DNA from 4 places in the Marinobacter sp. tcs-11 genome. Region 1 is predicted to be linked to each of the others. Evidence: predicted binding sites of a transcription regulator. Region 1 holds the regulator's gene; each other region holds the start of a gene.
What was found. Region 1 encodes FliA, which starts transcription of late flagellar genes. Its sites were predicted from a motif close to CTAAAGTTTNNNNNNNNNNNGCCGNTAA; they were not measured.

Region 1 (8,053 bases):
GCGGGAACACCTTGTCCCGCACCACAATGCACTCTTTGCCATCGACAATGTTGGTCTTGGTCAGATCCAGGTGGAAGATCTCCACCACATTCACCAACGGCAGCGCGAAAGACTGGTCACCCAACATGATCATCAGGGTTGGCATGATGGCCAGCGTCAGAGGCACCTTGATAATAATGCTGGTGCCCTTGCCCTGCTCGGACATGATATTGATCTGGCCATTGAGCTGGCCGATCTTGGTTTTCACCACGTCCATGCCGACACCGCGACCGGAGACATCGGAAATCTGGTCTTTGGTGGAGAAACCGGCCGCAAAGATAAGATTGAAGCACTCGTTGTCGGTAAGGCGGTCTGCCGCATCCTGATCGTACAGACCCTTTTCTACCGCCTTGCGGCGCAGGACATTGGGATCCATACCGGCACCGTCGTCGACGATGGACAGCAATATATGGTCGCCTTCCTGCTCCGCCGACAGGGTCACGGTTCCGGCTCGGGGTTTTCCGGCCTTCTCCCGTACGTCCGGCGCTTCGACACCGTGATCCACGGAGTTTCGGACCAGGTGCACAAGTGGGTCAGCCAGCGCCTCGACCAGGTTTTTATCCAGGTCGGTTTCCTCACCGTGCATCACCAGGTTCACTTCTTTTTTCAGGCTTCGGGCCAGATCACGCACCACCCTCGGGAAACGGCCGAATACTTTCTTGATCGGCTGCATCCGTGTTTGCATGACGGCAGCCTGAAGATCCGTAGTCACTACGTCGAGGTTGGCCACCGCCTTGTGCATGTGTTCGTCTTCGCTTTCGGAACCCAAACGCTGCAGGCGGTTCCGTACCAGCACCAGTTCGCCCACCATGTTCATGATGTCGTCCAGGCGCTTGGTATCTACCCGAACCGTGGTTTCACCAGCGGGTGCGGCCTCACGGGCAGGCGCGGGCGCAGAGGCCGGCTTGGCAGCGGCCGTGCTCTCGGCTTTGGCTTCTGCTTTCTTTGGTTCCGGGGCCGGTTCGGCCTTGCCGGATGGAGCAGGCGCCGGTTTGGGCTCGCTGTCGGAAGACCCGGCACTTGGGCCGGCGCCCTTGCCATGCAGTTCGTCCAGCAGGTTCTCGAATTCGTCGTCGGAAATCAGATCGGCGTCAGCGGATGATTTTTCTGAACCACCGCTGGTGCTGGTATCTGCCTTGGCTGTTTCCTCTTCCGCAGGCGCGCCGGCAAACTGGCCCTTGCCGTGGAGTTGATCCAGCAAGGCCTCAAATTCGTCGTCGGTAATTTCATCACTGTCTGAGCTGCCGGCGGATTCAGCCGGATTGCTCACCTGCTCGTTGCCGGCCGGTTTCTGGCCGTCGGATTTTTCATCCGCCAACGCGTCCAGCAACTGCTCGAATTCTTCGTCAGTGATATCGCCCTGGTCCCCTTGCTGCCCGACCTCCGCAGACGACGGCTCCGGTGCCGGGGTTGGCGCTTCCGCCGCTGGTGCATCCTCTGACTCGGGTTTGGCGAGGGCGTCCAGGGCTTCGATCAGTTCGTCCGGCGCGGGCGTTGGTTCTTCCCGGTTTCGAACTTCTTCGAACATGGCGTTAACGTTGTCCAGCGCCTCCAGAACCACGTCCATCAGTTCCGGAGTGACCTTGCGCTTGTGATTCCGGAGAATATCGAACACGTTCTCTGCCGAGTGGCAGCAGTTAACCAGTGCCTCCAGCTGAAGGAAGCCTGCGCCCCCTTTCACGGTATGGAAGCCACGGAAAATGGCGTTCAGCAGATCGCTGTCATCGGGATGCTGCTCCAGATCCACCAGCTGCTCCGACAACTTTTCGAGTATCTCGCCGGCTTCTACCAGGAAGTCCTGCAGGATCTCTTCATCAGCATCTAACGCCATGCGTCACCCTCTTTATTATCAGAATCCGAGACTGGACAGCAGATCGTCCACATCGTCCTGTCCCGAAACTACATCTTCCCGCTCATCGGCCTTGATCTGGGGCCCTACCCCTTTTTCGGCCGATTCTTCTTTTTCTTCAATCTGGTGCACCGTGCCGGTCAGCTGATCCACGTGGCTGGCCATCACTACCAAGCCAAGAAGATTGTCTTCCACTTCTTTCACCAAAGCGGTGACCTTCTGGATAACCTGGCCAGTAAGATCCTGGAAGTCCTGAGCCAGCAGGATTTCCGACAGATTCTGGTACAGACTGTCAGAGTCTGTGGTCAGGCCGGCGAAGAACTTGTCGATGCGACCATACAACTCGCGAAACTCCGCAGGTTCCATTTCACGGCGGCGCAGACGCTGCCACTCGTCCCGCAAGGCAACCGCTTCATCCCTCATGGAATGAGCCACGGGCATGCTTTCCTCGACCAGGTCCATGGTGCGGTTCGCTGCCTGGCTGGTCATCTGCACCACATAGGCCAGACGGTCAGAAGCGTCGCTCATCTTCGACAGGACTTCTTTCTGCTCGGCATTACGCGGGTCTATCTGGAAGTTCCGGATTGCCTCATGGAGGCTGCGGGTGAGTCGGCCCACTTCCCGGTACAGACTCTGATCGCGAACCTCGCTCAGTTCATTGATCAGGGTCATCGCCTTGGCATAATTCCCGGCGTTTACATTCTCAGCCAGGTCGGAGGCCTGCTTTTGCAGTTTCTCCGCCACCTCCGGATCAAGGCCCTGATGGTTCTGTTTGGTATCACTCATGGCGAGCCATCCGACCTCTGGTTACTGGATTCGTTCGAAGATTTTCTCGATCTTTTCCTTGAGCACGGCTGCCGTAAAAGGCTTGACCACATATCCGTTTACCCCGGCCTGAGCCGCGGCCACGATCTGGTCCCGCTTGGCTTCTGCCGTCACCATCAGAACCGGCAGGTTCTTCAGGTTTTCGTCAGCGCGGACAGCTTTGAGAAGATCAAAGCCCGACATGCCGGGCATGTTCCAGTCAGTCACCAGGAAGTCGTACTTGCCGCTTCGGAGCATGGGCAACGCCGTGTTGCCATCATCGGCCTCATCTGTATTGGTGAAGCCAAGATCTCGCAGCAGGTTCTTGATGATTCGTCGCATTGTGGAGAAGTCATCCACAATGAGAATTTTCATGTTCTTGTCCAATGGGACCTCCAGTCAGTAACACCCGGAATTCATTCAGCCTTTTTGAAAGTCTAGCAGGCTGCTACCTTAACCGCTTATTGTGTGGTGTTTGCGCACGTTGTAAAGCATCGGTTACCAAAAGCTACACAGCCTGCTGAAAGAGAAACACAGCACCCGGCTGATCAGTCGTTGTCACTATCCCGCCACTCGGCCAACCGGCTGCGCAGCCGCAGTGCCGCCTGGCTGTGAATCTGGCTTACCCGGCTCTCACTGACCCCAAGCACTGCGCCGATTTCCTTGAGGTTCAGTTCTTCCTGGTAATACAGGCTCAACACCAGCTTTTCGCGCTCAGGCAACTGCTCGATGGCGTCCGCCAGACTGCGCTGGAAAGCGCCGGAAGCAATACCGTCCAGCGGATTATCGCTGGCCTCTGCTTCTTCTATCGGCAGCTCGCCGGATTCATTGAGCTCATCAAGGCTAAAAAGTCGGCCACTGTTGGCGTCGGCCAGTGAAGCGTGATATTCGTCCAGACCAATGCCAAGCTCTTCAGCTACTTCGGCATCCTGGGCCTCGCGCCCGGTACGATCTTCCACTTGTTTGATGGCACTGGCGATTCGCCGGGCGTTGCGGTGCACTGAGCGGGGCACCCAGTCGCCTTTGCGGATTTCGTCCACCATGGCGCCGCGGATGCGAATGCCTGCATAGGTTTCAAAGGTGGCGCCCTTGCCTGAAGAATAGCGCTGCGCAGCCTCCAGCAGGCCAATCATACCGGCCTGCATAAGGTCTTCGAGCTGCACCGATGCGGGCAGTCGAGCCATGAGATGAAGGGCGATTTTCTTGACCAGCGGCGCATGCTCTTCAATCAGGGCTGAAGGGCTCCTGGCGCCGGCCTGATGGTAAATACCCAGATTTTTCGCCAATGTCATGTATCCGGTTTTCTTGTAGGACTGGATTCAGATCAGACTTCGACGAGCCGCTCCACGAAGAATTCGAGATGCCCCCTGGGAGAGGACGGCAAAGGCCAGCTATCCACTTTTTCGGCCAGAGCCCGGATAGCCAGCGAGGCTTTCGCCCTCGGATAGGCATCCAATACCGCTTTCTGTCTTTGGACGGCTTTCTTGACGGCCTCGTCGTAAGGCACGATACCTACATATTGTAGTGCCACATCCAGGAAACGCTCGGTGACCCTGGTCAGTTTTTCAAACAGATGGCGGCCTTCCTGCTCGTTGCGAACCTGGTTTGCCAGGATGCGGAAGCGGTTGGTGCCGTAATCCCGGTTCATCAGTTTGATCAGCGCGTAGGCATCGGTAATGGAAGTAGGTTCGTCGCAGACCACCAGCAGAAGCTCCTGCGACGCCCTCAGGAAGCTGACCACCGATTCAGAAATACCCGCGGCGGTATCCACAATCAGAACGTCAATCTGGTCGCCCAGCTCACTGAAGGCATTGATCAGGCCGGCATGTTCCATGGCGCTGAGCTGGGTCATACGCTGGGTGCCGGATGATGCCGGAACAATCTTGATGCCACCTGGGCCATTCACCAGCACATCTTTCAGATCACAATCGCCGTTGAGTACGTCTTGCAGATTTCGATTGGCGGTAATGCCAAGCAACACATCGATGTTGGCGAGCCCAAGATCCGCGTCCAGCAAGACAACCCGGCGCCCCTTCTGGGCCAGGGCGATACCTAGGTTGACCGAAACATTGCTCTTGCCGACACCGCCCTTGCCGCCGGAAACCGCAATCACCTGAACCGGATGTGGTCTGCTCATACTGTTATCAGTCTCTTACTACGTTCTTGTACGGGCACGCGTGCCGGTGTTTTATTCTGTCGCTGGCGAGGCTCAGGCACCTTCGGCTATTGCCTGCGCGCTCTGCACGGCCCTGAGCCTTTCTACGCCCAGACGCACCAGCGGGATAGCCTCCGCCCTTTGGAGATCTTCCGGTATCTTCTGGCCATCGGTGTACCAGGCCACCGGCAAGCTGGTCTCCATAACGAATCCGAGCGCTTCGCCCAGGGTCAGGGCTTCATCAATCTTGGTCATGATGCAGCCTGCAAGGTTTGCCATCTTATAGCAATGCCACACGGATTTCATGATACGTGGCTGACTGGTGGCAGAGACCACCAGATGTGTACGGATATTGTGATCGCTGCGAGCCAACTCCGCCAGTTGTTCCTGGTAACCACGGTCGGCACTGGTCAGGCCGGCAGTGTCAATCAGTACCAGGTGCCTATCCGACAGTTCATCAAGAATGTCATCCAGGGAATGGCTCTCATCCACCACCCGCACGGGCACATTCAGGATTCTGCCGAACACAAACAGCTGCTCATGGGCGGCCACACGGTAGCGGTCGGTGGTCACCAGGGCCAACGAATCCGGGCCATGCTCCAGCACATAGCGAGCCGCCAGTTTGCCAATGGTGGTGGTTTTGCCAGACCCGGTCGGCCCGACCAGGGCATAGATCCCCCCGGCATCAAGCCAGTCTTCGCGACCGGTGCGAACGCCGGTCGCCAGCATTTTCAGTGACTGCTTCCAGCCATCTTCCAGGCGCCCGGCCCGGTGCCGTCGGGACAGAGAGCCGGCCAGCTCCGCGCCCAGACCGAACTCCTGCAGCCGCTCGGCCAAGCGTTGCTGTACCGCGCTGTTTCCACCGTCAGCCTGAGTGGTGGACGCCACCTTGCCACTGACCAGATCACGCAGAGAGCTGATCTCGGCACGCATACTGGCCAGTTCATCGGCATAGCCACCGGTACCGGATTCTCTGCCGGAAGCCGGCTTTTCGGCCACAACAGTACCGGAAAGTGACGCCGGAAAATCGGCGGTCTCGAAAGACATGGACGATGCCGTGCCGCCTGACGACGCATTTCCCGCGCGCTTTTCCCGAACCTCACGAATGCGGCTGCGGGACCGGTTCAGCTCCTCTTCCAGCCGACGATGCTGCTCAGCCTGCATCTCTGCCAGGCGGGAGCCGTTGGTGGCTTCAACCGCTCTTTCACCCAGACGCTGGCGCGCCATGTTTTCGTCGTAGTCGAGTGCCGTCACGATCTCGACACCACCATCAACCCGGCGGTTAGACAGAATAACGGCATCCGGCCCCATTTCGTGGCTTACCTGCTTCAGGGCCTCAGCCATGGACTGCGCAAAAAACCGTTTTACTTTCATGCTGCTTCATCCTCCCAACGGCAAGCGCTCTGGCTTCCCGCGATGCTCCGTCGGTTTATTGACCTACAGAGGCGACTATCGTGATCTGTTTGTTATCCGGGATTTCCTGGTACGAGAGCACATGCAAACGCTCTACCCCATAGCTGGCAAACTTCGCCAGTACTGGCCGCAAGGGCCCTGAAACCAGCAGGATGGCAGGCTTGCCGAGCATTTCCTGGCGCTGCACGCTGTCCTGAAGGGATCGTTGCAGCTTTTCCACCATGTTGGGCTCAAGCACCAGACCAATGTCATCCTGACCGCCGGATTGTTGACTCTGCTGAACAGACTTTAGCAATAACTGTTCCAGGTCTGGATCCAACGTGATAACGGGGATTTCGGCGTCGTTGCCGCAGATACTCTGAACAATCATTCGGCGCAGGGCCTGGCGGGCCACCGTGGTCAGCACTTTCGGGTCCTGACTCTTCGGATGCACGTTCACAATGGCCTCGGCGATGGAGCGCATGTCCCGCACCGGCACTTCTTCTTTCAACAGGTTCTGCAACACTTTCAAGAGGATGCTGATGGAAATGGTGGTCGGCACCAGCTCCTCTGCCAGCTTGGGCGAAATCTTCTCCAGCTGGTCCAGCCACTTCTGGGCTTCCTCGTGGCCGATCAGTTCGTGAGCGTGTTTCTGCAGGATCTGGTTCAGGTGTGTCGCCACCACGGTGCTCGCATCCACCACGGTGTAACCCAGCGTCTGGGCCTGGTCTTTCCTGTCGGATTCAATCCAGATGGCGTCGAGGCCGAAAGCAGGATCCTTGCCGGCAATACCTTCCACCTTGCCGAACACCTGCCCCGGATCAATGGCCAGCTCCCGTTCCGGATGAATCTCGGCCTCGGCGATGGTCACACCCATCAGGGTAATCCGGTAGACGTTCGGCATCAGATCCAGGTTGTCGCGAATGTGCACCGAGGGCATGAGGAAGCCCAGATCCTGCGAGAGCTTCTTACGAACCCCTTTGATTCGGCTGAGCAATTGTCCACCCTGGGATTTGTCCACCAGCGGGATCAGCCGGTAGCCCACTTCCAGCCCGACAATGTCCACCGTGGCCACGTCATCCCAGCCCAGCTCGCGGGTTTCCCCCGGTGCCGGCAATGCCTGCCCCTCGCCACCCGGACGATCCGGGGAAATTTCCGCACCCTGGCGGGCCGCCCCACCGGCCATGCCCCCACGACCTACAAAGCCGCCTTCATCTTCAACCGTCTGCTGCTGTTTCTTCCAGATCAACCAGGCTGCGCCGGCTGCCAGCAAGCCCAGGCCAAGAAATGCGATGTGGGGCATCCCCGGAATCAGGCCCAGCAGAATCAGGATACCGGCCGCAATGCCCAACGCCTTGGGCGCACTGAACATCTGCTGAATGATCTGGCCGCCCATGTCCTGGCTGGAGGTTACCCGGGTAACCATGATGGCGGCAGACGTGGAGAGCAGCAGGGAAGGAATCTGGGCGACCAGGCCGTCACCGATGGTCAGCAGCGCATAACGCTCCATCGCCAGACCGAAATCCAGACCGTGCTGCATCATGCCGATAGCCACACCACCGACGATGTTGATGGCCAGAATCAGCAACCCGGCAACGGCATCGCCTTTCACGAACTTCGAGGCACCGTCCATGGAGCCGTAAAAATCGGCTTCCTGGGCAATTTCCGAGCGGCGTGACTTGGCCTCGTCCTGGTTGATCAGGCCGGCGTTCAAATCCGCATCAATCGCCATCTGCTTGCCGGGCATGGCGTCCAGGGTAAAGCGGGCACTGACTTCAGACACCCGGCCAGCACCTTTGGTGACAACCAGGAAG
Region 2 (8,053 bases), on a different contig from region 1:
CGTTTACAACCCGGCCACCGGCTCGGTGATTGCCAAAGTGCCGTCGATGCCGGAGGAAGATGTTGTGGCAGCGGTGGAGGCTGGACAATCAGCGCTCCGGCTCACCAATCCCTGGCCGATTGAAACCCGCCGCAAGTGGCTGGAGGATATTCGTGACGGCCTGAAAGAAAACCGCGAAGAGATTGGCCGCATCCTGTGTATGGAGCATGGCAAGCCCTGGAAGGAAGCCCAGGGCGAGGTGGATTACGCCGCCGGTTTCTTCGATTACTGTGCCAAGCACATCAGCGCTCTTGATTCCCACACGATTCCGGAGAAGCCCAAGGACTGCACCTGGACGGTTCACTACCGGCCCGTGGGCGTGACTGGCCTGATCGTGCCCTGGAATTTCCCCATTGGTATGATCGCCAAGAAGCTTTCGGCGGCCCTGGCAGCGGGTTGTCCTTCTGTCATCAAGCCAGCCAGCGAAACCCCGCTGACCATGATCGCGTTCTTCAGCGTGATGGATAAACTCGACCTGCCGGATGGCATGGTCAACCTGGTAATGGGTAAGGCCAGCGTGATCGGCAAGGTGCTGTGTGAGCACAAAGACGTACCCATGCTCAGCTTCACCGGCTCTACCGAAGTGGGCCGCAAACTGATCGTGGACACCGCCGAGCAGGTGAAGAAGCTGGCACTGGAGTTGGGGGGCAATGCCCCGTTCATCGTCTTTGACGATGCTGATCTGGAGGCCGCCGCCGATAACCTGATTGCCAACAAGTTCCGCGGTGGCGGCCAGACCTGCGTCTGTGCCAACCGTATCTTTGTGCACGAGAAGGTGGCGGATGCCTTTGGCCAGAAGCTGGCCGAACGTGTGAACAAGATGACCGTTGGCGACGGTATGAACGATGGCATCGACATAGGCCCGCTGATCAACAAGCAGGGCTTCGACAAGGTGAAACGGCACCTGCAGGACGCCCTCGACAAGGGCGCCAGCCTGGTGGCTGGCAAACAGCCAGCGGAACTGGGCGATGGCCTGTTTTTCCCACCCACGGTGGTGCAGGGCGTGGACCGCAACATGGCCTGCTACCAGGAAGAAACCTTCGGCCCGCTGGTGCCCATGGCGCTGTTCCGGACCGAGGAAGAAGTCATCGAAGCCGGTAACGATACCGAGTTTGGTCTGGCCTCGTACGTGTTCACCGCCGATGCCGAGCGTGCCCAGCGGGTAGCCGCCGGTTTGAGGTTTGGCCATGTGGGCTGGAATACCGGTACCGGACCAACGCCGGAGGCGCCATTTGGCGGTATGAAAGCCTCGGGTATTGGCCGGGAAGGTGGTCTGGAAGGGCTGTTTGAATTTGTGGAGGCCCAGACTGTGCCGAGAGGTTTCTAGGCAGCCGGTCTTCAAACAGCAAAAAGGCGAGCTTCGGCTCGCCTATTTGCGTTCTGCACGGCAGAGATCAGGGCGTCAGGATAACCTTGACACTGTCGTCCACATCCGCGGAATCGATGTAGCCGATGGCGCCTGGTGTGGAGGCGACCTGGGCCTTCATGCCCGAAGCACTGCCGGCTTCCGCCGGAGGTTGACCACGACCGGTGAACACCTGTTGGGACCAGAAGGCCTTCAGTTGGGCATCGTTACGGCCGGTCACCTTGTCGTGGAACTCGGCACGGGTGGCGTTGCCTTCCGGGAGTTCAAACGGCTTCGCGCTCTGGCCATTCGGCAGGGCTTTGCTGCGGTTCAGATACAGATCCCGTACTTCGTTGGCGCTGATGCTGTCCGGGCCGGACGGGTTGCCGATCACCACGACTTCAGCCAGGGCCAGGGGGCTTGCCAGCAAGCTGGCCGCAAACAACAGGCTAAGCTTTTTCATGGGGCCTCCTTAGAATGCCGAGTCGATTTTGAGGGTGTAGACGTTGGTGCTGTCCGTGCCCGAAGCCAGAATATAACTTGGGTTCAGGTTGCCAGTGCCCTTTTCGAAACCACGGGAATGGGTGTAATCGGCTTTGATGGCCACGCCCGGAGTAATGTCCCAGCGCGTGCCGATGCTGAAGTCTTCACGCTGGAAGTTCAGGATGGATTCGGGGGCGATCGGAGTGCCTCCTGTCGTTGTAACAAATCCGAGTCGCTCATCATCGTCCTTACTTTCAACCCAGCCAACTGCGATGTACGGCGTCCAGCTGCCAAACCGATGGCCGACAGACAAGTAGGCGGAGTCGGTATCGGCAAATTTGCCATCCACTTCAACGCGGGTGACTTCACCGATGATTTGCCAGGCACCATCGTCGTAACTAGCGCCGATGCCATAGAAATTGCCTCGTTCCCCATCGGCAATGACCGTATCTACGCTTACATTAGCGGGGGCCTGGGCTCCTAGCCGGGTCGCATCAATATCCGCCTCGGCGGTTGCCGCCACACCACGCACAGTCCACACGTAGTCGGTCCAGGTCAGGTTCATGCCTGCGATGTTGCGCAGCTGTACGTCGCCGGAGTTGCCATCTTCATCGGTAAAGCCGGTGAAGCCGGTTGCGGTCAGCGAGGAGTTGTCGAAGTTCAGGTTGTAGCTGGCATCCGCACCGACATAGCTGGTCACGGCAATCGGGCCATACACGCTTTGGGGCGGGCGTGCCCACGGCTGGGCGTAACCGACTTCCAGGGAGTCGGAGTACATGAAGAACGGAATCCGCATCTTGCCGGCCCGAATCTGCAGGTTGTTGGTGGGGCGGTGGCTCAGATAGGCCCACTCCACCTGGGGTTCCCAGTCATCTTCGCCCCGGCCGACCAGTTGCATCACAATCTGGCTCTTCTGTGTGACGTCAAAGGTGCCCTGCAGGGCGAACAGGCTCAGATCCGCCACTTCGGATTCGTCGGTGATTCCGGCGTAACCGGCATCGTTGCTGGCCCGGGCGAAACCGGTGCTGAAAAAGCCGTTGAAGCGAATGCCGGTGTCTTTCGCGGAGTTCAGCTGTTGTTGCATGGCATTCAGCTGCTGCTGCATGCGCTCGAGGGTGTCCTCGGTACTCTGTGCCAGAGCCGGGGTCGCGGCCATGGCGAGCGCCAGGGGCGCTGCAGTAAACAGTTTTTTCATCAGGAGTTTCCTTTTTCTGGGGTTTTACTTAAACGCGGAACTGCCCGGCCACGCTCTGCAAGCCATTACTGACGTCCTGGATTTTGCGGCTGACCGTATCCAGCTCATCGGTGCTTTCCATCACGGCCTCGGCGTTGCGATGCATGTCGCCCATATGGCCAGTGACTTCGCTGAAGGTGGTGCTTTGTTCGTAGGTGGCCGCGGCAATCTGCTCGTTCAGCTCGCTGATCTGCTGAACGTTCTCGAGAATCTTGCGCAGGACCTCGCCAGACTCGGTGGTGGCATCCACGCCCTGCCTGGCCATGTCTACGCTGCCTTGCATGGAATGCACGGCGGCGCCGGAGGCTTTGGAGAGTTCTGAAATTACCTGCTGGATTTCTTCCGTGGCCTTGTGGGTGCGCACCGCCAGGCCGCGCACTTCATCTGCGACCACGGCAAAGCCACGGCCGTGTTCACCGGCGCGGGCGGCCTCAATGGCGGCATTCAGGGCCAGCAGGTTGGTTTGCTCGGCCACGGTCTGAATGGTTTCCAGCAGTCCGCCCACCTTCACGGAGAACTCGTCGAACTGGTTGACCAGGCTGGCAGTGTTTTCGATTTCTGCCATCAGTCGCTGGATGGTCTGTATGTTGCCCTCGACCTTCTGCTGCCCGGTGGTCGCAAACTTGGATGCGTCCTGGGTCTGGTCAGAGGCGCTGGAGGCAAAGCCCGCCACTTCCTCAACGCTTTTTACCAGCTCTTCCACGGAATTGCGGGTGGAGGAGATGGCCTGGGCCTGCTGGCTGATGCGTTCAAGATTGGTGCGGCTGGTGCTGCCCAGATGTGTGGCGACGCCGTTAAGCTCACCGATATCCTGCTGAATGGTGGCAAAGGATTTATGCAGCTTTTCAACAAAGTGGTTGAACTGGTCCACCAGATCCCGGAGTTCATCCTTGCCGGTGTACTCGATGCGGGAGGTCAGATCGCCCTCGCCAGAAGCCATGTTCCGCAGGGAGCTGATGATTTGCTGCAGGCTGCCGGAGACCGATCGACCTATAATCAGGCTCAGTGCAATCAGGACAACCAAGGCGACCACCACGATCGTTACGGAGACGGTAGCGGCTTCGCTGCTGGCCGCCGTGGTGTCGTCGATGGCCTGGGTCAGGCGGTTCTCCATGGCATTACGCATCTGGTCGAGATCCGAGCGCAGGCCCGCCAGGCGCTCGGCGTTGGCGGATGCTTCCTGGCCTATGCGACTGAAATCGGCGGTGCCCTCGATAATCGCGGTGGCGATGCGAGTGGCGGTGCTGTAGTAGCCGTTCAGCTCGGATTTCAGCGCTTTTACATCGCTCTGCTGGCTCGGGTTAAGCTGGGCAATGCGGTCAAGATTCTCAATAATCTCGGCGAGTTGCTCTCGAGTAGCCGCGATCTGCTGATCGTCGCCCGTGGTGACGGCGCTGTTGATCTGGTTTTCGATGAGTTGCAGCAGACCTCGGTTGATGGTGGAGAGTTCCAGGGACGGATAGAGCTGGTTGCGCACCTCTCCCAGTCGTTCCGAGTTGTTTCGTTCCGTGATGATGGAAAAGGCCTGGCTCACTACGAAAGCCACCACGGCTACAATCACCAGCAGCGCGAGTTTGTGTGAGATCTTGAGAGATGAAAGCATGTATGAAATCCCTGTATGCGTGGCCCACAACTCTGAACGGCGCGAGTGTAGGTTGTTTTTTGAACGCATGACACAGAATTAATGTGTCAGTGTGTTAAGTGCTGTATCGGCCACACTGGCTGTCTCTTTAAGCCTAGAGCCTTGAATTCGCCTGTATATACTCTTGAGGGGGTAGTTTGTGCCAGGGGAGGCAGCCGGGCTCTTGGCTGGTATACTGGGCTGTAAATTTAACCAGTAATGAAGCCTTGCTCCATGGATGTCTCTCATATTATTGATTCCCTGAACGACGCCCAGCGCGAAGCGGTGACGGCGCAGAACGACCATTTGCTGGTGCTGGCCGGTGCCGGCAGTGGCAAAACCCGCGTGCTGGTGCACCGGATGGCATGGTTGATGTCGGTTGACCGGGTGCCGCCCACGTCCATTCTGGCGGTGACTTTCACCAACAAGGCCGCCAAGGAAATGCGTTATCGCGTGGAGCAGATGATGCAGATTCCCACCCGTGGTCTGTGGATCGGCACCTTTCACGGAATTGCCCATCGTTTGCTTCGTTCCCACTGGAAAGACGCCGGCTTGCCGGAAAACTTCCAGGTGTTGGACAGCGACGACCAGTTGCGGCTGATCAAGCGAGTGATGCGGGAAAACCGCATCGATGAAAGCCAGTGGCCGCCGAAACAGGCCCAGTGGTTTATCAACAGCCAGAAAGACGAGGGCTTGCGGGCGGATCATATTCAGGAGAATCCGGGCGATCACTTCACCAATACCATGCTGAAGATTTACCGCCAGTACGAGAAGCTCTGCCAACAGGGCGGCCTGGTGGATTTCGGTGAACTGCTGCTGCGTTCCCACGAACTCTGGCTGCATCATCCGGAATTGCTGAGTCACTACCAGCAGCGCTTCCAGCACATACTGGTGGACGAGTTCCAGGACACCAATACCATTCAATACGCCTGGCTTCAGGTGCTGGCCAGCAACCGGGTGCCGCTGACGGTGGTGGGCGATGACGACCAGTCCATCTACGGCTGGCGGGGCGCGAAGATCGAGAATATCCAGCAGTACCAGCGGGATTTCCCCAATTCCCGGCTGGTGCGGCTGGAGCAGAACTACCGCTCCACCAAGACCATTCTGAAAGCCGCCAACTCGGTGATTGCCAACAACCAGGGGCGTTTGGGCAAGGAACTCTGGACTGACGGGGTGGAAGGTGAGCCGATCAGCCTGTACGCCGCGTTCAACGAGCAGGATGAAGCCAATTATATTGCCGATTCCATCTCGGCCTGGGTCAGCGAGGGCAATCTGCGCAGCGAATGCGCCATTCTCTATCGTTCCAATGCCCAGTCCCGGGTGCTCGAAGAAGCCCTGATGCGCCAGGGTATTCCTTATCGAGTTTACGGCGGGTTGCGGTTCTACGACCGTCAGGAAATCCGAAATGCGTTGGCTTACCTGCGCCTGGTGCATTACCACCGGGACGATGCCGCCTTTGAGCGGGTGGTGAATATTCCCACCCGCGGCATTGGTGCCAAGAGCCTGCAGGAGATTCGTGAATACGCCACCGGCCAGGGTATTTCCCTGTGGGAATCGTCCGAGCGGTTACTGGCCGCAGGCCAGGTGAAGGGTCGGGCGAAAACAGGCCTGCAGCAGTTTATGGAGATCATCAACACGCTGTCTGAAATGGCGGGGCACGCTTCCCTGCAGGGGCTGATGAAGCAGGCCATAGAGTCCAGCGGCCTGAAGGATTATCACGCCAGTGAGAAGGGCGAGAAGGGGCAGGCCCGGGTGGAGAACCTGGAGGAACTGGTCAGCGCGCTGGCGGATTATGATGTAGAAGAAGGTGTAGATCCGCTGGCGGAGTTTATAGCCCAGGCGGCGCTGGATGCCGGCGAATCACAGGCCGATGCCCATGAGGACAGTGTGCAGTTGATGACGCTGCATTCGGCCAAGGGGTTGGAGTTTCCGATGGTGTTCCTGGCAGGTGTTGAGGAGGGTTTGTTCCCGCACAGTATGTCGCTGGAGGAGCCCGGGCGCATGGAGGAAGAGCGCCGCCTGGCCTATGTGGGCATTACCCGGGCCATGAAGAGGCTGGTACTTACTTACGCGGAATCCCGTCGCCTGTATGGTCAGGAGAAGTTTCATGCACTGTCCCGGTTTGTGCGGGAGATCCCGGGGGACTGTCTGCAGGAGGTGCGGTTGCGTAATACGGTGACGCGGCCGGCGATGGTGGAGCGACCGAATGAGAGCCTGTTTGCCCAGGATTCGGCCCAGCAGTCTGGCTTCAGTCTGGGGCAGCGGGTTCGGCATCCGAAGTTCGGTGAGGGTATCGTGATGAACTCCGAGGGTACGGGGCATCATACGCGGGTGCAGGTGAACTTCGATGAGGGCGCCAAGTGGCTGGTGCTGGCTTATGCGCCTTTGGAGGCCTGTTAAACGGTTGAGTTAGCGTCATGCAGCCTTCGAGTAAGGGGGCTGCATGACGGTGGGAACGTCTTTCCAAAAAGCGCTCGAGCCGTCCATGGGCGCTTGTGTTCCGCCATCCCTGGCTCCACAAATTTTTGGAAAGACGTTCCCACCGCCATGCTCTGACGTTTCGGCAATCCGCAATAGTTCATGATCCCTGATTTCTTGGAAGGCTAGCTCAGAAGTTCGGGGCAGGTATCGGGGTGTGCCTCCCAAAAATGTGTGGAGCCAGGGATGGCGGAACAGAAGCGCCACAGGGATGTGCCGCCAGGAGCGGTTTTTGGGAGGCACACCCCGATACCTGCCTGACTCCAAGGTCAGCAATTCAAACTGCAGACGGTCACATCAAGACGGCGTAGATTACACCCGCCAAAATGATCCGGTAGATCACATACGGCCACATGCCCACCTTGTTCAGCCACTTCAGGAAGAAGTGGATGGCGGTAATGGCCATCAGGAACGAGGTGACGCCGCCGATCAGAAAGCCATTCCAGTCCACGATCACGTCGGATGTTGCCACTTCCAGCAGTTTTACCGCCGACGCCAGCACGATAATCGGAATCGCCAGCAGGAAGGAAAACCGCGAGGCGGTTTCCCGGGTCATGCCCAGGAACAGGCCGGCGGTGATGGTGACGCCCGAGCGGGAGGTGCCGGGGACCAGAGCCATGGCCTGGGCGACGCCAACGATAACGGCGTCTTTCCAGTTCAGGGAATCCATGGTGCGCTGGCGTTTGGGCAGCCAGTCGGCGATGCCCAGCAGGATGCCGAACACCAGGGTGGTGAAGAAGATCACCGACGCGCCGCGCAGTTCGTTGTCGATCATGTCGAGCAGGGCCAGGCCGGCGAGGCCGGCGGGGATGGTGCCGATCACCAGGTACCAGGCCAGGGCGCCCTGGCCGAC
Region 3 (8,053 bases), on a different contig from region 1:
GATAGTTCACGCTGATAATCCGAACTGGCGGCAGAGTGCCGTTAACAACGATCTTGCGCGGCTCGGAGGTGGCAACAGAGCTGCCTCCTGCCTCCGTAACCACGCGCCAGTAATACTGGCCGGGGCTCAGGGGGCGCGAAGGAAGCGCCTGGCTTTCCGGCGCCCACTCGCTGGTTGTCACCAACTGCCGGAAACTGTCATCCTCGGCGATCTCCACCCGGGCAACTTCGTTGGCGCCATTAAGCTGCCAGCGGAATTCCGGCATGTCGTCGTTCACGCTCTCGCCATCAGCCGGTGCGGTGAGGTCCGGCTTTTTTGCCTGAAGGTCTACCTCAAGTTCCGCGGTACCGGGCATTCCGGCAATACCGCGCTGATCAATCGCGGCGAGCTGGATTTCGTAGCGGCCATTGTCAAGTTGGGCGATGTCGAAACGGGTGCCAGACACATCACGACTCTGTACCCAGGTGCCTGATGCCTGGTCAAAAATGTCCAGCCGGTAGGCCGGGTAACCGCCTGCCTGCCAGGACAGTTCGGCCGGAAGCTGAGTAAGCACCGATGGCAAGGGATTCATGGTTGGCGCTGGCGGAAGCTGTCGAATATTCAGGGCGCCTCCGTTGGCGGTGGAAACACTCGCGCCATAGCCGGCTGGAATGCGGCGGGTGTTGCCTGGCTGGCCGAAGTCCACCACACCTTCGGTAACCTGCACGCTGCTGCCGTTGGTGGTGGCTTGAATGGCAAATACCGTACCCCGGACCGCGGCGACAGCGGATGGTGTTTCGATTTCGAAACGGGCTCCGCCCTCAATGACCGGGCGAACACGGGTGTGAACCTCGCCCCGTTGCAGGCGAAGCCGGGTGTCGACCATGCCCGATTTGCCAAACTGGGTCAGGCGATTGAACATGAGGCGGGAGTTCGGGGAGATCCGGAGTTCCGAGCCGTCGGCCAGTTCAATGGTTGCCGATCCGGCACCGGAGAGAATTTCGTCGCCAACCCGGACAATCGAATCTTCGGACAGAGGGAGTTTTCGCCCATCCATTCCGGAGATCTGTTGCACGTTGCCGGTGACCGCAATCACCCGGGCCGGTTCGGGCTGACGTTTCAGCCAGTTTACGGGAATGCGCAGGGTATCCCCGGCGCCGAGTTTGGCGTTGCTGGCCAGGCCATTATGCTCCAGCAGTCGTTGCTGTGTGGTCTGCTGGGAAAGCAGCGTCTGGGTTATGCTCGCAACCGTATCACCCTGGCGTAAGGTATAAACCCACTCCGGGGCATTGTCCCGTTGTTGGCTGCCGGATACCGCAGAACCCCGTGCGATTGACAGCTCCGCGACAGTGGTCGCTGGTACCATGAATGCCAGTGCAAGGAAGGCCAGGGTTTTCAGGTGCTTGCTCAGAGCGTCAGGCATTTGCAGTGTCATCGTTCCGAATTTCGTTTGCGTCACCGGGCTTGATGGCTTCGAGCCGATAGCCTCGCTGGTAGATGGTCTTGATGCGAAATCCGTTTTCAGGGTTGAGCCCGAGCCTTCTGCGAAGGCGGCTCATATGCGTATCCACCGTGCGGGTATTGATGTCCCTGGTCAATCCCCACACCCGCTCCAGCAGCATTTCGCGGGTGAGCAGGCGGCCCTGGTTCTGGAACAGGAACAGGGTCAGGTCGAAGTCCTTGTCGGTGAGCGTTAGTGGCTCCCCGTGCAGGAGAATTATGCGTTGGTTGGTGTTGATCTCGAAGGGCCCAAAGACCAGAACCTCCTTTTCGATTTCCGGGTTGCTGCGGCGGGCCAGTGCATTGATGCGCGCGACCAGTTCAGCCGCTCGTGCCGGTTTGGCGATATAGTCGTCGGCGCCGGCATCCAGGGCACGGACGATGTCGGTTTCACTGTCACGCTGGGTCAGGAAAACGGCCGGCACAGGCCAGTTCAGCTGTGCCCGGATGTTCTCCAGTACCTCGATGCCGGTCATGTCCGGGATCTGCCAGTCCAGAATGATCAGATCATAACTGCGGTGCAAAACGGCACCGAGAAACGATTGGCCGGTCGGAAAGCTGTCACAGTGATGTCCTTTCTCTGAAAGGATGGACTGGATGTGCTGCGCCTGTTCGTGTTCGTCTTCCAGCAGAGCAATGCGCATTAAGCCTGGCCCTCGATCGTGTTGCCTGGTTTATATACCGTAGCGCAGAGCCCTTGGTCAGACCCTGCAGTGTCGGGGATTATCCCAAAAAATGAGTTCCCGTTCAGTATCGTTATGTAGAATTCCGTAAGTCCACCGCAGGCCGGCCGTTGTGGTCATCAACTGTTTGTCGGCAGCCGGGGAAATTGCTGCAGCCCCAGAACCAGCCTTTTTTGCTTTTGCGCCGCACCAGGGGCGAGAAACAGTGGGGGCAGGGTACCGGTTTCTGGCTGGTTCCGTCCTCGGGTTGATCGTCTTCCAGGGGGCGGGTGCCCTTGCAGGCGGGGTATCGGGTGCACGCAAAAAACGCACCGAACTTGCCCTCCCGTTCAACCATTGGCGCCCGGCATTTCGGGCAGTGAATGGCGGTGCCGGACGTCTCTGCATTCGCCAAACCCGCAGCGGGCGCTTGCGCCATGAATCCGCGGATTTCATCTTTGAGGGATTCCAGAAACGCTCTTGGGTCCTCTTCGCCCCGGCGAACGCCTTCGAGAGTGGCCTCCCAGACAGCGGTGCGATCTGGCGTACGAATCGATTCCGGTAGCGCCGCGATCAGGGATTTCCCCTTGTCGGTGGCGCGGATAAAGCGTTTTTCCCGGACCAGGTAATCGCGGCGGAACAGCGTATCGATAATGGCTGCGCGAGTCGCTTCGGTGCCAAGGCCATCGGTTTCCCGCAGCGTTTTTCTCAGCTCGTTGTCGGCGACAAAACGGGCGATATTGGTCATGGCCGATAGCAGCGTGGCATCGGTGAAGTGTTGTGGCGGCTGGGTTTTGCGCTCGTTAGTCTGGGGATCAGTGCAAAGGACCGGCTCGTTTTTTTCCAGTCTTGGCAACGGAGCTTTTTCCGGCTCTTGCCCGGGTTCCCGCTTGCGGATTTCCAGCGTTTTCCAGCCTGGCTCGATCACGGCTGTCTCGGTGGCGCGAAAGCGATAGTCCTGAATCGCGACCGTCAGCCGGCCTTCCCGATGCACGGCGTCAGGTGCAAACTGCATCAGGTAGAATCGACTGATCAGATCGTAGATTTTCTGTTCGGCCGAAGACAGCTTGCCGTTTGGTGCGGGCCGCACTGTGGGAATGATTGCGTGGTGAGCATCCACTTTTTGGTCATTCCAGGCGGCAGAGCGGCGGTCTGTCCCGGTTTTCTCGCAGAATCCGGACAAATCCGGGGCGACACGGGCGATGGCACGAATCACCGCCTCCCGTTGGCTGAAATGCTCCTCTGGCAGGTAGCGGCTGTCTGACCTTGGGTAGGTAATCAGCTGATGGCGTTCGTACAGGTTTTGGGCGGTGTCGAGCACGTCTTTCGCGCCCATCCGGTATAGTCGGCCGGCCTCTATCTGGAGTGCAGACAACGACAGAGGTAACGGCGGCGGTTCCGGGCGATCGCGAAACCGGGCTTCATCAATTCTGCCGGGTCGGCCGCTGATGGCGGAGACAATCTGCTCGGCTACCGACTTGTCCAGCAACCGGTTTTCTTCATCCAGATGATCCTGAAATTCGTCACCGGGTAACCAGCGAGCAATGAACGGTCGCTGGTCGGCCTCCGGCTCGCTGGCCTGGAAGGTGGCTTCGACCCGGTACCAGGGCCTGGGCTGGAAGTGCTCGATGGTGTTGTCTCGATCCACCACCAGGCCCAACACCGGAGTTTGCACCCGACCCACGGAGAAGACGCCCTGTTCGCCCCGGGTTTGATAGCTGAGGGTATAGAATCGGGTGAGATTGATGCCATAGAGCCAGTCGGCCCGCTGTCTCGCCAGCGCAGAATGGGACAGTGGGCGGAACTCCCGGTTGTCTCGGGGGTTCTGTATGGCGCGGGCTACCGCCTTGGGGGTAAGGTCGTTGATCAGTATCCGTTTTACCGGTGCCTTGGTGCCGAGATAGCGCAGGACTTCGTCGACCAGTAGCTGGCCTTCACGGTCGGGATCACCGGCGTGGGTAATGAGATCGGCCTTGCGAACCAGGGCTTCGAGCACTTTGAATTGCAGGCGCACGCTGTCTTTGGGCACCAGTTGCCAGGGTTCGGGGAACATGGGCAGGTCTTCAATGCGCCATTTTTTCCAGGCCGGGTTATAGCGGGCCGGCTCGGCGGGCTCCAGCAGGTGGCCTATACACCAGCTTACCGTGGCAGCATCCGGTCCTTTACCGCAGCGTATCCAGCCCTGGCCTTTCTCGTGGGGGCCGGGAAGTGCGGCGGCAATGGCTCGGGCCAGGCTTGGCTTTTCGGCGATGTACAGGTGCATGGGTATCTGGGGGTTGGTTGCTGGCAGGGGAATGTGTCGCTTTGGCGCTTTTGTGTCAAGGGCTTCGGGGTTCCGAGGCGTACTGTAGTAAACTGTTTACACAGCAGGTCGGGACATTGATGCTTAAAGTCCGGAGTAGGTCTTTTATGAAAGTACAGAAAAGCATAGAGGAAAAGCTGGTCGCGGGCTTTAACGCCAGCGTGATTTCTGTGGAGAACGAAAGCCATATGCATTCGGTGCCACCCAACTCTGAAACTCATTTCAAGGTAACGCTGGTATCAGCGGATTTTGAAGGGCAGATGAAGGTGCGGCGCCACCAGGCAATTTACAAGGTTCTGGCGGATGAACTGGCGGGGCCGGTGCATGCTCTGGCATTGCATCTGTATACGCCGGAAGAGTGGACGGCCAGTGGTCAGGCGTCTCCGGTTTCGCCCAACTGTATGGGCGGGTCGAAAGGTGATGCAGCAATGGACAAGAAGCTTCAACAAGGAGCTAATGGATGAGCCAGTTTTTTCAGATTCACCCGGAAACACCGCAAAAGCGTCTGATCAAGCAGGCGGTGGAGATTTTGCGCAAGGGTGGGGTGATTGTCTATCCCACAGATTCAGGCTACGCACTGGGCTGTCACCTTGGCGACAAGCAGGCGGCAGACCGTATCAAGCGGATTCGGCGCCTGGACGACAAGCACAACTTCACCCTGGTGTGTCGTGACCTGTCAGACATCGGGGTTTATGCCAAGGTAGACAATACCCAGTACCGGTTACTGAAGAATTTCACGCCGGGCCCCTACACCTTCATTCTGGACGCGACCAGCGAGGTGCCTCGCCGGTTGCTGCATCCCAAACGGCGGTCTATCGGCATCCGGGTTCCGGACAACGAGATTGTTCGGGAATTGCTGGGTGAGCTGGGTGAGCCGATTATGAGCAGCACCCTGATTCTGCCGGGTGAAACCGAACCTTTGACCGATCCTTACGATATTCGCGAGACCCTCGGGCATGAGCTTGATCTGATTATTGATGGCGGCTTCTGCGGTATGGAGGCTACCACGGTGGTCAACTTTACCGGTGATGTGCCTGAAGTTACGCGGGTGGGCAAGGGTGATCCGGCCCCGTTTCAGGTTTGATCTGATTAGCCGTTATCCCCCCGGGCTTCAGGCCCGGGTATTGAGGCTGAAGGCGTAGCGTTGCTGCTCTGTGATACCCGTCTCGGCGGGTGTGGCGGTGCGGCGAAGGCTGTCATAACGGTGGATGACATCTTGCAGTCCATTGAACTGCTGGTTTTCGCTGAGCAGTGAATCCAGCAGGGAATTGTTCACGCCATAAGCCTGATTGAGCTTGAGCGCATTATCCATGAAGTGCAGGGTGGGTTCGGTCACGCTCAAGCGGCTTAACGCCTCACCAAATCCCCGGTTGTTGTTGAGATCCTGTTGTATCCTCTCCCGCACCTGGTCGGGAATTTTGCCGTCCAGCTGAATGCTGCCTTGCTCGGTTTTGCTCACGCTCAGCGCCGTTGCCGGGTGTACGTTGTATTCGGCAAGTTTGTGCCGCAAGGTTTCACGAACGTAGGACAGGTCCTGGGCAACCGTCTGCTTGTACTGGGTCAGTGGCAATTGCCGGGTTTTCTGACTGGCGGGGTTGCGATCCTGCCATTGGGACGGTGTGAAGCGGTCGTCGGTGCTGCTCTGGGGCTCGCCTGTGGCGGCGCCTTCATTGCTTTTACCGGCGGGTACGTCAGTGCGCGGCGCACGGTTGTCCATGGCTTGCTGAAAGCGCGTGCTGGCCTGTAACAGTGATGTCAGCAATGACATGGTTGCCTCCCCTGAACGGAAAATCTCTGCCGGATATCACGGAATTAGTCCGTGATGCATCAGGCTTTGCAGGTTTCGGGCCAATCTGCCTTGCCTTCTGGTTTGAGTGTGCCGGGACGAATGTAAAACATTGCAAGGAATGACATAGCGGGCGCGTCCGGATGATCTGCGTCATAAAAAAATTGATGCATATCTGTAAAGTTATGCGCCAATTCGCCGTCATTACTCTTGGATGTCCAGATCATCTTCCGTTGTCGGGGTCACATGAAAAAACAATACTCAATCCGTTTCTTGTTATTGGCAGCACTGGCTGCGGCTTTCACCGTCATTCTCGTGTTTACGGTTGTTTACAGCGCCCAGTCCCAGCGAGCCCACCTCGAAGAGTACAGTCACAAATACGTGGATGGTCTGGCAAAGTCCTTTTTCGATGGCCTGAACACCATGATGGTGACGGGTACCATTAATAACCGTGATGTTCTGCGCGAGAAGGTGATGGCTCCCGAGGACGTACTGGACGTTCGGGTGATCCGCAGCGATCAGCTGAATGCCATGTACGGTGCTGGGAATGCTGCGGAACAACGCCGTGAGCCGCTGGACATGAAAGCGCTGGATGGTGAACGGGTAGAGCACTATTCGGAGAACGACGCGGGTCGTGTCTACACGTTGATCGAGCCGGTTATTGCCAGCGAAAACTATCAGGGCGTGAACTGCCTCGGCTGTCACCAGGCCCAGGAAGGGGACGTGCTTGGCGCTATTCGGGTCGACTATTCTTTGGCGGAGAGCGACGCGCGCCTGCAGCAGCAGTTGATGGTGAGTGGCGGTATCCAGATTCTGATCTTTGTGGTTATTTTCATACTGACTACCGTAGTTTTGGGTCGCCTGGTGTTTTCCCGCTTACGTCGGCTACACGACCGAATGGATGAAATCTCCCGCAATTCGGATCTCTCCATAGAGCTGGAGGTAACCCGAAACGATGAGATTGGTTCGGTCTCCCGTGCGTTCAATCGGATGGTCGCCAAGATCCGCGCCAGCATGCATACGGTGATGGACAACGCAGAACAGGTTGAAGCGGCGGCCCGTACCATTGCCGGTAAAGCAGAGACCACAGAAAGGGAAGTTCTTGCCCAAAAAGACAACACCGACCAGGTGGCCAGTGCCACCACCGAGATGGCCGCTTCCGCGGTGCAGGTTCGAGAGAATGCGGTGACTACCGCACGGAAATCGGCCGATACCACCAAATCGGCAGAAACCGGAGAGCATCTGGCTAGAAATGCGGTTCAGGGTATTGAGTCTCTGAACGCGGAAGTCCAGAACGGTGCGCAGCGCATTGAGCAGTTGGATCAGCGGACAACGGAAATGGCCTCACGGCTGGAGCTGATTTCCGAGATTGCCGACCAGACCAACCTGTTGGCCCTGAACGCGGCGATTGAAGCGGCCAGAGCTGGTGAGCAGGGCCGGGGATTTGCCGTGGTCGCAGACGAAGTCCGGGCGCTTGCCTCGCGCACTCAGGCGTCCACTGAGGAGATTCGCCAAACCATTGAGGGGCTGAAAAAAGAGGTGGTGGATTGTGTCGGTACCATGCGCCATGCCTCGGAACTTGCCCAGCATCAGGTGGATTCAATTCTGAAAGTGGAAACCGAGCTGCAAACCATTGCTGCAGCGGTGCGTGAAATCACGGGGCTGAATGAGGAAATGGAGAGTGCGGCTAACGAGCAGAGCGAAGTGTCGGACTCCATCAATCAGAACGTGATTGAAATCAGCCGCTCTGCCGAGCAGACCTCCAGCGATGCCCAGGAGACCGCGCGAATTGCAGGGGATCTGCTGGCCATGGCGGAAACCCTG
Region 4 (8,053 bases), on a different contig from region 1:
CGTGAACTGATCTCAGCGCTTGAGGAGATGGATCGGCTGTTGTCCTCTGGCGGCCGCTGATTATTCCGGGACTGGATTACTCCAGGCGCATGGACAAATCGATGGCTCGTACGTCTTTGGTCAGTGCGCCAATAGAGATGTAATCCACGCCGGTTTCGGCAACGGGCACCAGCGTGTGCGCGTTGATGCCACCGGAAGCTTCAAGGCGGGCTTTTCCGGCATTCCGCTTTACCGCTTCAGCCATGTCGGCAAGCGAGAACTCGTCCAGCATGATGATGTCGGCCCCGGCCTCAAGAGCCTGGTCCAGTTCGGCGAGCGATTCGGTTTCCACTTCCACGGGTTTGCCTGGTGCAATGCGGTGCGCTTCGGCGACCGCATTGGCAATGGAGCCGCAGGCGGCAATGTGGTTTTCCTTGATCAGGAAGGCGTCCCAGAGCCCCAGCCGGTGATTGTCGCAGTCACCGCAAGTCACCGCGTATTTCTGGGCCAGTCGCAGCCCTGGCAGGGTTTTCCTGGTGTCCAGAAGGCGGACGTTGGTATGGGACACCCGGCGAGCGTAATGGGCACAGGCCGTTGCCACGCCAGACAGGGTCTGCAACCAGTTAAGAGCAGCTCGTTCAGCGGTCAGAAGCGAGCGGGCCGGGCCTTGCATGCGGAAAATCACGGCGTTGGCGGGTACGTCGTCGCCATCGTGAAACTGCCACTGAAGTGTCACTGAGGGATCCACCTGGCGAAAAACCTCCTCCACCCAGGCGCTTCCAGCCAGGCGGGCGTCTTCCCGGGTGATTACCCTTGCGGTTGCCAGTTTTTCGGCAGGAATCAGCTGGGCAGTGATGTCGCCATCGCCAATATCTTCCCGCAGACTCTGGGCAACGGATTCGATACGGGCCTGGCGCAGCAGTTCGGCAGAAATCATTGGGACGTCCGGAGGTTGATGGTGGCTTGGAAAAGTGTGGAGGGCAATTCTACTGCCAGCGCTATCGATTCGCCAAATGGAGGTGTGAGGGGTCTGAAGTGTGATGCAGTTCCTGCTGACACAAAAGGTGACAAATTCTGACACAAGGTGACGACACTCGCCCGTATGATGTAATCCTATAAAGGTTTAAGTACCATCAGCTGTTCGATTCCGGAGCATCCACATGGCGCACGATAACAAGGTAGTCCGCTTGGCCGGTCAGAAGCCGGTGAGCCGGTTCTCGTTACCGGTAGAGCTGGTGCGACTGCGTGACACATCGGGTCAGTCACTCAAGGCGGTACTTGCCAGTTTTTTCGAACAGGCTGACGACAGTTTGTTTGCCCTCGCAGACCGGGCCGGCTCCAACCAGGACCAGACTGCTTACTTCGACGCCATGCGGGAGCTGCGACTGCGCCGGAAGGCAATGACAGTGTCAGTCCTGCAATACGTCAGCCAGGCCTTCAACGAGCTGGGTAAGTTCAAACCTGCCCGCTCCGGTGGTTCACTGGAAGAAGTGGACCAGGACTCCCTCAGCCTGGTGGATCACTCTGATCTTGAACAGCAGGTAGCGATAGATAACCTGACCAATCGCCTGCGGAATCGATACCAGGAGCCGGTAAGGATGTTGGCGGCCCGGATTCGCCATCTTGTTCCACAGTTGGATCTCTCTGACGATCAAATGCCTCTCAGCCCGGAAGTCATTTGTGGCGCTATTTCGGATGCTTGCACCGATCTGGATATTGATATCCGTGCCAAGCTTGTGGTTTTGAAGCTGTTTGAGCGCCTGCTGGTGGACAAGCTCAGTGATTTCTACCAGGAATGCAACAAAACCCTGATCGCCGCCGGCGTGCTGCCTGACATGAAGCGGGCTCCGGTGGGTGGTGCTCAGGTAGCGCCGGGTCGCAGTGCGCCAAAGGCAGGCGGTTCGCCAGCGCCCGCCCAGGAAGCCCCGGCTGCCGAAGGTACTGCCAATGGCCATGGACCGTCGCCTACTTTCAGTGAGCTGAGTGCGCTGTTGCACCAGGGAGAGACCAGTAGTGCCGGTATGGCACAAACCGGCGCTGTTCTGGATACCGATCGTCTGATGGCGCGCCTGAACGAACTGCAGGGCGCAGCGCCGCAGGGTGAAGGCGACAATGTGGTGCCTTTGCGCCAGCAGTTACAGCCGCTGTTGCAGGGTCCGGAAGGGAAGCGATTCTCAGTAGGGCAGGTCGACAGTGATGTGATCAACCTGGTCTCAATGCTGTTTGATTTCATTCTCGAAGATCGGCAGTTGCATCCGGTTATGAAGGCGCTGATCGGGCGGCTACAGATTCCGGTGCTCAAGGTCGCACTCAGCGACAAGAACTTTTTCAATCGTGGTGGCCATCCGGTTCGCAAGCTCCTCAACGAACTTGCCCTTGCCGCCATTGGCTGGAGCGAGAAACGTGCCGGAATGCGTGATCCGCTTCGGGAAAAAATTGAGGAAGTGGTGGGTCGGGTGCTCACCGAATACACCGATCAGGTAGGGCTGTTCGAGGAATTGCTGAAGGACTTTGGTCACTTCATGGATCTGGATCGCCGGCGTCGCGAGCTGGTTGAGCAGCGCCTTCGGGATGCCGAAGAAGGACGCGCCAGGCAGGAACGTGCCAGTCAGGCTGCTACCGATGTTATCCGTGAGCACACGGCAGGCCGGGACATTCCCGATCCGGTTTTACAGGTGCTGAACGAGCCCTGGACCCGCTACCTGCAGTGGGTGGTGTTGCGCGAGGGTGAAGAAAGCGAGCGTTGGCTGCAGGCAAAGGCCATCAGCGAGCGGCTGGTGTGGAGTGTTGACCCGCGACCGGTGTCTTCTGATACCCGGGCGGAACTGTTGCGAATGATTCCAGAGGTGGTGGAAGAGCTCCGCAAGGCGCTTCAGGAGATCTCCTGGGATCCGTTTGCAACCGATGCGGCCATCCGGGACCTGGAGCTTGCCCATGTCGATGTTTTCCAGAAACTGGTGACCGCGCCGGTTGTTGAAGACAAGGCACCCACGATTGAGAATTTTGAGGTACCTGAAGCTCCGGCAGAGCCGGCGGAAACTCCCGAGCAATCGGAACCTGCGCCGGAGGTGATTGACGAGGTGACTGAACCTGCGTCAGTCAAGCCTGCTGAGATCTCAGCCGGCGTTGAGACGGCAGCCGTCGCCGAGGAATTCGCGGAGATCCAATCACCAGTAGCGTCGGCGGAATGGCTGGCGAAGGCGGACGGCCTGAGAGTTGGATCCTGGGTTGAGATGGCCAGAGACGAGACCAGGGTCCGTTGCAAGCTGGCGGCCTTCATCAAGGCCACCGGCAAGTACATCTTTGTTAACCGCAGTGGTGCGAAGGTGGCGGAATATCATCGGGATGACCTGGCGATTGCTCTGCAGGAGCAGGCGATCACCATGCTGGATGACGGCCTGATCTTTGATCGGGCGCTGGAGTCCATCATCGACAACCTGCGTCATAACCGAAAAGACTGATCTCCGGTACTGAGTGCCCGCGCAGGGCACCGGCGACGTCGTGGCATCCATGGGCGCTTTGTGATTCAATCATCTGCATGAGTCCCCTGCGCCGATGGAAACACGTTGTCTAGTATCCAGAACGATCATCACCCACACTCCCTGAAAGATGCGGCAGCACTTTTGCGTTCCAGTGGCCGGTTCCCCGGCGTGCGCTGGTGTCCGTCGCCCAATTTTGGTCCCCGCCCGGACGGTTCCTCTATCTCACTGCTGGTGGTTCACAACATCAGCCTGCCGCCGGAACAGTTTGGCGGCCCGCACATCGAGAATTTTTTCTGTAACTGTCTGGATACTGCTGTCCACCCCTATTTTGAAACGATCGCAGAGCTGAAGGTGTCTGCACACGCGTTGATTCGCCGGGATGGTTCCGTTATTCAGTTTGTCAGCTGTCTGGACAGGGCATGGCATGCTGGCCGTTCCAGTTTTCAGGGTAAGGAGGAGTGCAACGACTACTCCATTGGTATCGAGCTCGAAGGTGCGGATGACGTTCCCTATACCGATGATCAGTACCGTGCGCTGGCGCGTCTGGCGCTCCTGGCAATGACAGCCTGGCCGGAAATCACGCCGGGTCGCATTGCCGGCCACAGTGATATTGCTCCGGGCCGAAAAACCGATCCAGGGCCCGCGTTTGAGTGGTCTCGCTTCCGGGCACTGCTGTCGAACGAGGAGATGGCCTGATGTCGTTGGTTGTTTTTCTGATTGCGTACGTGATTCGCCGCAGGCTGGACCGCGCCGACCACCTGGCCAGCGATGAGATCTGGCGTCGCTGGTTTCATCGTTGGGGCCGGGTAGAAGCGGGTCAGGAGCGGTCAGTCTGGAGAGGGGCGCTGCTGGTTGTGTTACCTTCTCTGGCGCTCGCTGGCGCGTGGGCGCTGTCCAGTGAGGCGGGCTACCGCTATGCCCTGTATCCGCTTGAACTGGTGCTGATGGTGGTACTGATGGGAGCGCCGGGCTGGCGCAAGGTGCTGCGAGCCTATTCCGATGCCTGGCGGCGCGGAGATATGCAGGCTGCCTGGCACCATGTTCAAGAGCGCCTGCCCGCCTCCGAAAGAGGAGCGGCGCTATCGCCAGAAGCCATGCACCTGTCGGTGTCGCGGGCGCTGATGGTCTCGGTTTTCGAGCGTTTCTTCCTGGTGGTTTTCTGGTACGCCGTCGGCGGCATAGCGCTGGCTTTTCTGGCTCGCGGGCTTGTAGCTCTGGCGGGCCAATGGCCGCAGGCGGCCGCGCGGGAACGCTATCAGCGGGCGGCCCGGCTTATCGGCTGGATTCCTTCCCGCTTGCTGTCATGCACATTCGGACTCGCCGGTGACCTGGCCGGCTGGTCCCGGGAAATACGCAAGGTATTCCCGGGATTCGGGAAAAAGACCGCGGATGTGCTCATGATTTCCGCCAACGGGTCGTTAACTGGTTATGCACTTGATCCTGCGCGCTTTTCGGAGTTGCACCCGGAAGAGTGGCCCGATTTTGGCGGACGGAGCCTCAGCGCCATAAGGGACCTCCTCAACCGGAGCATGCTGGTGTGGATATGTGCGTTTGCATTGCTGGTGATCGCAGGCATGGCCTAGCCGGAAAGCAAAAACGGATTACAGAATAACACTAAATAGTGATTAAGTTTTTCCGGCAACGGGCGATAATCAAACAAAAGAATAAAGATTCAGTTGTTAGAAGCAGCGAGGGCTCTGTGAACTATATAATCAATCCGGCTGTAGCACTGATGAATCGGCTGCCCATGGTTTACAAATTCAGCCTCATCAGCATTCTCTTTCTTGGCCCTATCATCGTGCTTTGCTGGTTGGTGATTTCCGGGCTCAACCAGTCGGTTCAGACCATGACCCGCGGCATTGAAGGTCTTGCAGAACTCCAGAAGGTGGAACGCCTGCTGGTGGCGTCGATGGATTACCGTGACTATCAGGCCCCTGGCATTCTGAAAGACGAACAACCCCTGCTCGAAAAAGCCAACGAAGCGGCCAGTCGTATGGACGCCCTGTTGGCAGATCTCGCCGAACCACAGCGTTCTTTTGACACCTCCGGCTCCTGGCAGGAGCAGATTCTGGCTGTAAGGGAAGAATGGGAGACGCTCAAAGCCAACGATAACTATCAGGGCAACATTGACCCCCAGTTCAAGTACTACCAGGAATTTGTGCAGAAGGTGATGGCCTTGCTGCCGGCGACCATTGAAATCAGCGGGTTGGGGCAGGATGCGTCCCGGGAAAACCTGCTGCTGTTAGGGCTGGTGCGTTCTGCGTTGCCTGAGTCTCGCACTGTTGTTGGCGGCGCCCGTTCATACGGTATTTTTGCGCTGGTGGAAGGTCAGGTGGGCTATGCACTCAGCGAAACCCTGAATGAAATCTACGATCAGTTGACCAACCGCAGTTCGCTGCTTTCGCCGGCCCTTTCCGTTGCTGTGGAGGCGTCGCCCCAGCTGGCAGAGAGTGCGAGCGGTGCGTTGACCCGCACGGAAGAGAGCCTGATGACAGTGCGTGATGAGCTGGACCTGAATGTCATTACGCCTATGCGCCTGGAGCTGCCCTGGCAGGAATTCGACGAGACCGTATCGGCGCAGATGGGATATTACGATACCCTCAGCGATCGTATCTTCGATGTGGTTGCCGGTAATCTTGAGGATCGCCTGGCTCGCCAGACCGGGCAGCGCACCCTGATTCTGGTGGCGCTGATTGCTGTGATGCTGGTGGTGGTCTACCTCTATGTGGGCTTCTTTATGTCTGTGCGGATTGCCATCAACCGGTTCAGCGAAGCTGCAAGAAATGTGGCCGCCGGCGATATGACCACCCATATCCGGTTGAACAACCGGGACGAACTGGGGGAGCTCACCTCTGAGTTCAACAACATGACCGATCGTATTGCTGAGCTTGTCCGGTCGGTGGGCTCTACAACAGCAGATGTTGATCAGCAGGCGGTCCGGGTGAATGACACCGCATCGGCTAACAGTCAGGCCGTGGCCCGACAGATGGAAGAGACCGGTCAGATCAACGAGGCCATGGGCCAGATGGTGGAAGCGGTCAATGAAGTTACCGAGAGTGCGCACCGGGTGGCGGATAGTGCGGGGAATGCCGAGAAAGATACCGAGAAGGGTCGGGAAGTGGTGGCCGATACGGTGGCGACCATTAACCGGCTGGCTACGGAGATTGCAGGCGCCGTTGATGTCATCAACCGGGTGAGTGCGGACAGTGACAATATCAGTCAGGTTCTGGTTGAGATTAAAGCAATTGCCGAGCAGACCAACCTGCTGGCGCTGAACGCGGCCATCGAGGCAGCGAGGGCGGGAGAACAGGGGCGTGGCTTTGCGGTGGTGGCGGATGAGGTTCGCTCATTGTCCCAGCGTACCCACAAGTCCACTGAGGAAATTGAAGGCATGATTTCCCGGCTTCAGGGTGGTGTAAAAGAGGCGGTATCTGCCATGACCTCAAGTCACGATGCCACGGAGAAGACGGTACAGAAGTCTGGTGAAGTGACCGAAGCGCTGGATCGGATCGCCTCGGGCATTTCCGAAATCGTGGATATGAGCCACCAGATTGCCCAGGCGGCGGAGGAACAGTCGGCCGTGGCCAGGAACGTGAATGCCAACGTGGAGCGCATTGGCGAATTTGGCCAGAGCACTGCCTCCAACGCCGAAGAGACTCTGGCTTCGTCCAGACAGATGTCGGAGCTTACCGCGTCGCTTCAGCGCCTGGTGGAAGCATTCAAGGTGTAATCTGCGGTTGTTGTTGTGAAAAATCCGGCCTCAGAGGCCGGGTTTTTTTTGCTCCCAGAGAATCTCCTGGCTGCCATCCCGGCGAGCCAGCACTCGGGCGATGACAAACAGCAGATCGGATAACCGGTTCAGGTAGTGACGCGAGGCAGTATTGATGGAGTCCTCGTGGCCAAGGGCCACCACCACGCGCTCGGCCCGGCGACAGACCGCCCGTGCCAGATGACATTGTGCTGCGGCAGGGCAGCCCCCAGGCAGGATGAAGTTTTTTAGCGGCGGCAGGTCGGTGTTGTACTCGTCCAGAGTCTGCTCCAGCCACTCAATGTGATTGTCGCTGATCACCTTGCTGCCCGGGATGGCAAATTCGCCGCCCAGATCAAACAGGTGATGCTGAATGCGCCGGAAGGTATCGATCAGACGGTCACCAGAGGGAAGCGTCTCAATCAAAACGCCGATATGGCAATTCAGCTCATCTGCCATACCCATGGCTTCCACTCGCTGGGCATTTTTGGCGATACGGTTGCCATCGGCCAGGCCGGTAGAACCGTCGTCTCCGGTTCGGGTGTAGATCTTCGACAGGCGATTGCCCATGGTCTTGCTCCCTCTGGTAAAAGTCAGTTCAGTTGTTGTACCTGTTCGGCGAGCATTTGGTTCACCTGTACCGGTATGCCATGTTGATGGCCGAGCCGCGCCAGGTAACCGTTAATGAAGTCGATTTCCGTGGTTCTGCCTGCCTTTACATCAGCCCGCATGGAAGACGTGTTGGCGGCGGTTTTGCGGGCGACAGCCTCAATAGTCTCGCGCAGGTCTTCCGGGGCTTGTTGCGGTTGTCCGGCAGCAGGGAGCAGGCGGCTGATCTCCTCGC

Region 2: ARC85_RS04840 (methyl-accepting chemotaxis protein) is a predicted target of FliA. The motif match lies at 4,808-4,835, and genes of this name have one in related genera.
Region 3: ARC85_RS13540 (methyl-accepting chemotaxis protein) is a predicted target of FliA. The motif match lies at 6,407-6,434, and genes of this name have one in related genera.
Region 4: ARC85_RS14700 (methyl-accepting chemotaxis protein) is a predicted target of FliA. The motif match lies at 5,086-5,113, and genes of this name have one in related genera.

Annotation. Positions count from the first base shown of each region.
Region 1 covers NZ_LLYU01000002.1:41,105-49,157, reverse strand. Annotated here, with positions in the region: gene ARC85_RS02885 (chemotaxis protein CheA) at 1-1,870, opposite strand, end outside; gene ARC85_RS02880 (protein phosphatase CheZ) at 1,889-2,674, opposite strand; gene cheY (chemotaxis response regulator CheY) at 2,696-3,079, opposite strand; gene ARC85_RS02870 (RNA polymerase sigma factor FliA) at 3,241-3,984, opposite strand; gene ARC85_RS02865 (MinD/ParA family protein) at 4,017-4,829, opposite strand; gene flhF (flagellar biosynthesis GTPase FlhF) at 4,902-6,221, opposite strand; gene flhA (flagellar biosynthesis protein FlhA) at 6,277-8,053, opposite strand, start outside.
Region 2 covers NZ_LLYU01000003.1:89,273-97,325, forward strand. Annotated here, with positions in the region: gene ARC85_RS04825 (NAD-dependent succinate-semialdehyde dehydrogenase) at 1-1,366, shown strand, start outside; gene ARC85_RS04830 (substrate-binding domain-containing protein) at 1,434-1,847, opposite strand; gene ARC85_RS04835 (hypothetical protein) at 1,857-3,062, opposite strand; gene ARC85_RS04840 (methyl-accepting chemotaxis protein) at 3,091-4,704, opposite strand; gene uvrD (DNA helicase II) at 4,957-7,122, shown strand; gene ARC85_RS04850 (undecaprenyl-diphosphate phosphatase) at 7,493-8,053, opposite strand, start outside.
Region 3 covers NZ_LLYU01000012.1:34,532-42,584, forward strand. Annotated here, with positions in the region: gene ARC85_RS13510 (FecR domain-containing protein) at 1-1,402, opposite strand, end outside; gene ARC85_RS13515 (response regulator transcription factor) at 1,395-2,123, opposite strand; gene ARC85_RS13520 (DNA topoisomerase III) at 2,236-4,404, opposite strand; gene ARC85_RS13525 (BolA family protein) at 4,551-4,907, shown strand; gene ARC85_RS13530 (L-threonylcarbamoyladenylate synthase) at 4,904-5,527, shown strand; gene ARC85_RS13535 (hypothetical protein) at 5,555-6,211, opposite strand; gene ARC85_RS13540 (methyl-accepting chemotaxis protein) at 6,476-8,053, shown strand, end outside.
Region 4 covers NZ_LLYU01000015.1:13,664-21,716, reverse strand. Annotated here, with positions in the region: gene ARC85_RS14725 (YqcC family protein) at 1-60, shown strand, start outside; gene nadC (carboxylating nicotinate-nucleotide diphosphorylase) at 77-916, opposite strand; gene ARC85_RS14715 (DUF1631 domain-containing protein) at 1,140-3,440, shown strand; gene ampD (1,6-anhydro-N-acetylmuramyl-L-alanine amidase AmpD) at 3,546-4,157, shown strand; gene ARC85_RS14705 (histidine kinase) at 4,157-5,044, shown strand; gene ARC85_RS14700 (methyl-accepting chemotaxis protein) at 5,161-7,191, shown strand; gene ARC85_RS14695 (cob(I)yrinic acid a,c-diamide adenosyltransferase) at 7,222-7,779, opposite strand; gene ARC85_RS14690 (ketopantoate reductase family protein) at 7,803-8,053, opposite strand, start outside.